Regions from separate parts of the Diaphorobacter nitroreducens genome, predicted to be linked through region 1. Evidence: riboswitches for the same ligand, from Rfam matches in the RefSeq annotation. Region 1 holds a riboswitch; the other holds the start of a gene.

What was found. Region 1 has a riboswitch for glycine ahead of BA022_RS16935 (D-amino acid dehydrogenase). Riboswitches for the same ligand answer to the same signal wherever they lie in the genome.
Region 2: it holds a riboswitch for glycine, as region 1 does, so the genes downstream of both, gcvT (glycine cleavage system aminomethyltransferase GcvT) here and BA022_RS16935 (D-amino acid dehydrogenase) in region 1, are expected to answer to the same signal.

The regions. Positions count from the first base shown of each region.
Region 1 covers NZ_CP016278.1:3,613,802-3,616,987, reverse strand. Annotated here, with positions in the region: gene BA022_RS16940 (CMD domain-containing protein) at 1-959, shown strand, start outside; glycine riboswitch at 1,131-1,242, shown strand; gene BA022_RS16935 (D-amino acid dehydrogenase) at 1,336-2,646, shown strand; gene BA022_RS16930 (FIST signal transduction protein) at 2,718-3,186, opposite strand, start outside.
Region 2 covers NZ_CP016278.1:1,189,393-1,192,578, forward strand. Annotated here, with positions in the region: gene BA022_RS05550 (TRAP transporter large permease) at 1-1,128, shown strand, start outside; glycine riboswitch at 1,135-1,227, shown strand; glycine riboswitch at 1,247-1,361, shown strand; gene gcvT (glycine cleavage system aminomethyltransferase GcvT) at 1,415-2,536, shown strand; gene gcvH (glycine cleavage system protein GcvH) at 2,640-3,014, shown strand; gene gcvP (aminomethyl-transferring glycine dehydrogenase) at 3,083-3,186, shown strand, end outside.

The DNA.
Region 1 (3,186 bases):
AGCGCCTGTCCGTGGCCCAGGCCGTGGCGGCCGCCAGCGGCGTGGCAACGCTGGCCGACCATTACGGCGCGCGCCTGGCCGGCCTGCCCGCCCCCGCGGCGGATGCCCGCTGGCAAGCCATCACGCATTTCACGCAGCTGCTGGCCACGCAGCCCGCCGCGGCCGACCGCGCGGCCCTGCTCGCCCTGCCCCAGGCGGGCCTCGCCACGCCGGACGTGGTGCTGCTCGCGCAGCTCATCGGCTTCGTGGCCTACCAGGCGCGGTTGGTGGCCGGCGTGGCGGCGCTGGCCACCCTCGGCCCCGCGGGCACCGCAGCCACGGCGGTCGCTCCCACCACGCCGGACGCGCCCTTCGTGCACCCCGCCAACCTGCCCCCGCCCGGCGAGCCACTGCGCCTGGCCGGCTACACCAGCGAGACGCTGGACTGGAAGGCCTGGCTGCCCGTGGTGGACCCCGCCACCGCCAGCGCCGAGCAGAACGCCGTGCTCGACGCAAGCCACCCCAAGGCACGCACGTCGGACTTCTACCTCGTGCTGGCGCACCAGCCCCGCGTGCTCGCCGAGCGCTCAGAGGCGTTCAACGCCATCATGTACGCGCCTGGCGGCCTGCCGCGCGCCGAGCGCGAGGTAGCCACCACCGTGGTCTCGCGCATCAACGGCTGCGTGTACTGCGCGTCGGTGCATGCGCAGCGCTTCGAGCAGCTGGCCAAGCGCAACGACGTGATCGCGCAGATCTTCGCCGACCCCGACAGCGCCGGCACCAACGCCCGCGAGCGCGCCCTGGCGCAGGCCAGCGCCGCGCTCACGCGCGCGCCCGGTGCATTCGGGCCGCAGCACCTCGCGCCGCTGCGCGCCGCGGGCCTGAGCGACCTGGAAATCCTGGACACGGTGCACGCCGCCGCGCTGTTCGCCTGGGCCAACCGCCTCATGCTCAACCTGGGCGAAGCGGTCTACCCCTGAGCATGCGCCCAGCGCCCCACCCTGAGAGCGTGTTCATGGTTTGAGGGTTAGCCCGCTGGGGCCATCGCGCCCGCGCAGCTACGATGGCCGGCGCAGGAGAGCAAACGGCTGCATGCCGTTTCACCGAAGGCGCAAACTCCCATACACGCTCAGGTTCCGTACTGCACACCCACACAGCCGTCTGGAGAGCCGCCACGCCCGCCGTGGCGCACCGAAGGAGCAAGTGCCGCGCACGGTCCCGCGCGGCATGAATCTCTCAGGTACCAAGGACAGGGGGAGCGGCAGCCAGGCCATGTCGCGCCCGCTGTTCGCTATTCATTCAATAGCTGCTCGCGCGCGCCCTGCCTGCGCAAACCTTGAAAAAGGCTTGTAAACCATGCGCGTGATCGTTCTGGGCGCCGGCGTCGTCGGCACCACCTCTGCGTACTTCCTCCAGCAACTCGGCCACGAGGTCACCGTCATCGACCGGCAGGCTGTGCCCGGTGCGGAAACCAGCTTCGCCAACGGCGGCCAGATCTCGGTCAGCCACGCCGAGCCCTGGGCCAACCCCGGCGCGCCGCTCAAGGTGCTGCAGTGGCTGGGCAAAGAGGATGCGCCGCTCTTGTTTCGCCTGCGCGCGGACATGCGCCAGTGGCTTTGGGGCCTGCAATTCCTGCGCGAATGCACGCCCGCGCGCACGCGCCACAACATCGAGCAGATCGTGAGCCTGGGCAGCTACAGCCGCAGTACGCTGCAGCAACTGCGCACCGACACGGGCCTGCAGTACGACCAGCGCACGCAGGGCATCCTGCACTTCTACACCAGCACCCAGGAGTTCGACGCCGCGCTGGCGCCCGCCGAGCAGATGCGTGCGCTGGGCTGCCACCGCCGCGTGGTGGACGCAGACGAGGCCGTGCGCATCGAGCCAGCCCTGGCCCACGTCCGCCCGCAGCTGGCGGGCGCCACCTACACGGCGGAGGACGAGTCCGGCGACGCCCACCTGTTCACGCGCGCGCTGGCCGGCGTGGCCCAGGCCGCGGGCGTGCAATTCCGCCTGGGTTGCCACATCACCGCGCTGCACCAGGCGGGCGGCGCCATCGACCATGTGGAGATCACCAACGAGGCCGGCGGCTACGAGCGCGTGCGCGGCGACGCCTACGTGCTGGCGTTGGGCGCATTCAGCCCGCTGCTGGCCCAGCCCCTGGCCCTGCGCCTGCCGATCTACCCGGCCAAGGGCTATTCGGTGACGCTGCCGGTGCGCGACGCGGCCGCCGCCTACCAGGTGAGCCTGACGGACGATGAGTACAAGCTGGTCTTCTCGCGCTACACCAGCGCGCAGGGCGACCGGCTGCGCATCGCGGGGACGGCCGAGCTCAACGGCTACGAGCGCGCACTGAACGCCGTGCGCTGCGAAGCCATCGTGCGGCGCGTGGAGCAGCTCTTTCCCGGCGCGGGCGATGCGAGCCAGGCGCAGTTCTGGAGCGGCCTGCGCCCCGCCACGCCGAGCAACGTGCCGCTGATCGGCAAGACGCGCTACGGCAACCTGTTCCTGAACACTGGCCACGGCACGCTGGGCTGGACCCACGCCTGCGGCTCGGGCAAGTCCATCGCGCGCATCGTGAGCGGGCTGGAGCCGGAGCTGGACTTCGCGTTCTGCGGCCTGCCGCGCCCTGCTGCGGCGCCCCGCCCCGCCGTCATCGGCGTTTGAGCAAGCGCCACGGCGCTATGCATTGCATAGCTGCTTGCGCTTGGTGGACGGGCGCTAGAGGCCCAAAAGGCTTATAAAGCCCCGTCCGGCGCGACGAACACCGTCAGCACGCCCGTGTAGCCATAGAGCCGGTGCGCGGCGATCTCGCCGCCTGCGAAGAAGCCCACCAGGGGCACGTCGCCCAGCGCATGGCGCACGATCTGCAGCTCGGCGCTGGGCCCACCGAAGTGCGGCCCGCCGCGGCCCGAGCAACTCACATACAGCGCACCGCAAATGCGCCGGCCGCCCGCCGGCTCGGCATGCGGCGCGCTGCCTGCGGCGGGCAGCGCCTGCGCCTCTTCGAGTTGGGGCGATAGCTCCTCACGGATCTCGGCGCAGATGCGCATCAGGTCGGCACGGGCCGCGCCGACGTTGCGCTGGCAGAAGGCCAGGCGCATGCCCACCTCGACATGGTCACCCAGCGCCACGCCGCTGCGCGTCGCGTCCAGCCCGACGATGTGGCGCACGCGCGTGTCGGCGCCGAAATGGCCCGTGCGCTGG
Region 2 (3,186 bases), 1.6 Mb from region 1:
AAGTTTCCGCTCGCAGCCATTCCGTTCTTCATCCTGGCGGGCAACCTCATGGAGACCGGCGGTATTTCGCGCCGGCTCGTGGAGTTTGCCAAGAGCATCGTGGGCGGCGTGCAGGGCGGCCTGCCCATGACCTGCGTGCTCACCTGCATGATCTTCGCGGCCGTCTCAGGGTCATCGGTGGCGACCACGTTCGCCATCGGCGCCATCCTGATTCCTGCGCTCATCAAGCATGGCTACCCCACCAGCTACGCGGCCGCGCTGCAAGCCACCAGTGCCGAGCTGGGTGTGATCATCCCGCCGTCCATCCCCATGATCCTGTACGGTGTGGCGGCCGAGGTGTCGATTGGCGAGCTGTTCATCGCCGGCTTCGGCCCCGGCATCCTCATCAGCGGTGCGCTGATGTTGTTCGTCTGGGCGTATTGCAAGTACAAGGGCTGGGGCAAGCATGACGGCGACGGGCGCATGCCCTTCGGCCGCGCGCTGCTGCAGGCGGGCTGGGCACTGCTGATGCCAGTCATCATCCTGGGCGGCATCTACGGCGGCGTGTTCACGCCCACCGAGGCCTCTGCCGTGGCCGTGTTCTACGCGCTGGTGGTGGGCATGCTGATCTACCGCGAGATCCGCGTCGCGGACCTGTTCGCCATCCTGCGCAAGTCGGCCATCTCGTCGGCGGTGATCATGTTCATCATTGCCAATGCGGGCCTGTTTGCCTTCCTCATCACGCGCGCTGGCGTGCCGGACGCCATCGGCCGCTGGCTGCAGGAGGTGCTGCAGTCGCCCGCGCTGTTCCTGCTGGGCGTGAATGCCGCGCTGTTCGTGATCGGCATGTTCATCGAGACCAGCGCCGCCATCATCGTGCTGGCGCCGATCCTGGCGCCGGTGGCCCAGCACTTCGGCGTGGACCCGGTGCACTTCGGGCTGATCATGGTGGTGAACCTGGCGCTCGGCATGATCACGCCGCCCTTTGGCGTGAACCTGTTCGCGGCATGCACGGTGGCGCGCATCTCCCTGGATCGTATCGTCGCCCACCTGTTGCCGTTCGTGGGCGTGGTCCTGCTGTGCCTCCTGGTCATCACCTACGTGCCATCGCTTTCACTGGCCCTGCGTGATCTCGTGTACGCAAAATAGATAGAATCCGTCCCGTCAGGAGAGAGTCCGCGCCCCCCAGGGCCGGGCCGCCGAAGGCGCAGGCAGCAGCCGAACGCTCAGGCAAAAGGACTGGCGACACGCCCGCAGGGATGCGGGTGTTTCCCTTGCTGGAGAGAGGCCGCAGCAGCATGCGGCCCACCGAAGGAGCAAGCCCCGTGACATGCCATGCAGGCGGGGTGAATCTCTCAGGTAAAGCGGACAGCGGGGCAAATCGGCGATCGAGAGATCGCTCCACCATTTGCCTTCGCCCATTGCCCTGTCCGCCATGTCCGACCTGCTCACCACTCCCCTCAACGCCCTGCACATCGAACTGGGCGCCCGCATGGTGCCCTTCGCCGGCTACTCCATGCCCGTGCAATACCCCATGGGCCTGATGGCCGAGCACCACCACACGCGCACGGCGGCCGGCCTGTTTGACGTGTCGCACATGGGGCAGCTCAAGCTGGTCGGCCCTGACGCCGCTGCCGCGTTCGAGACGCTGATGCCCGTGGACGTGGTCGACCTGCCCGTGGGCAAGCAGCGCTACGGCCTGCTCCTCAATGACGAGGGCGGCATCATCGACGACCTCATGTTCTTCCGCATGGCGCAGGACGAGCTCTTCGTGATCGTCAACGGCGCCTGCAAGGTGGGCGACATTGCCCACATCCAGGCGCGCATCGGCCAACGCTGCCAGGTGATTCCCATGCCCGACCAGGCCCTGCTCGCGCTGCAGGGCCCACAGGCGGCAGCGGTGCTCGCGCGTCTGGCACCAGGCGTGGACAAACTGGTGTTCATGACCGGCGGGCATTTCGACATCGCCGGGGCGCAGTGCTTCGTGACGCGCAGCGGCTACACCGGAGAGGACGGCTTCGAGATCTCGGTGCCCGCCACGCAGGCCGAGGCCCTGGCGCGCACGCTGCTGGCCCAGCCCGAGGTCAAGCCCATCGGCCTGGGCGCACGCAATTCGCTGCGCCTGGAAGCCGGCTTGTGTCTGTATGGCAACGACATCGACACCACCACCACCCCACCCGAAGCCGGCCTGAACTGGGCCATTCAGAAGGTGCGCCGTACAGGCGGCGCGCGCGCTGGCGGTTTTCCAGGTGCCGACAAGGTGCTGGCCCAGATCGACAGCCCGGCCACTCTCACGCGCAAGCGCGTGGGCCTGGTGGCGCTGGAGCGCGTGCCCGTGCGTGAGCACACCGAGTTGCAAAACGAGTCGGGCGAGCGCATCGGCGAAGTCACCAGCGGCCTGCTGGCCCCCACTGCCGACAAGCCCATCGCCCTGGCCTACGTAATGCCCGCCCATGCCGCCCCCGGCACCCGTGTGAACGCCATGGTGCGCGGCAAGGCCGTGCCCATGGAAGTGGCTGCCACGCCCTTTGTTCCCACACGCTACTACCGCGGCTGAATTCACCGCGGCGAACTGCCACCGCGCCCAGGTCAGCCCGGCTACAGTGCGGGCTGACCACTCTCAAACCTTTTCCTTCCACCTCTTCTTCCCGGAGCCCCCCATGAGCATCCAGTTTTCCAAAGACCATGAATGGATCAACGCAGCCGACCCGGCCGCGGCCGTCGTTGGCATCACCGTCCACGCGCAGGATGCGTTGGGCGATGTGGTGTTCGTGGACCTGCCCGCGGTGGGCACCACTTTTGCCCAGGGCGACGTGGCCGGCGTGGTCGAGTCCGTCAAGGCCGCTGCCGATGTCTACATGCCCGTGTCCGGCGAAATCGTCGAAGTCAACGAGGCCCTGCGCGCCGACCCGTCCCTGGCCAACTCCGACCCGCTGGGCGCGGGCTGGTTCTTCAAGGTCAAGCTCAGCGACGCCGGCCAGCTCGCCGGCCTGATGGACGAAACGGCCTATACCGCCTTCGCCCAGAACGCCTGATGCACCCGCGGCGCCGTGCACACGGCGCCGCCGCACCGCCCCATCGCTCTTGAGACTGGTCCCTCGCCATGCAGATGCCCTCCCCCCTGCCCCTGGCGGCGCTTGAAAACGCCGCTGAATTCCTGCCCCGCCACATTGGCATCGACGCCGCCGACGAAGCACACATGCTGTC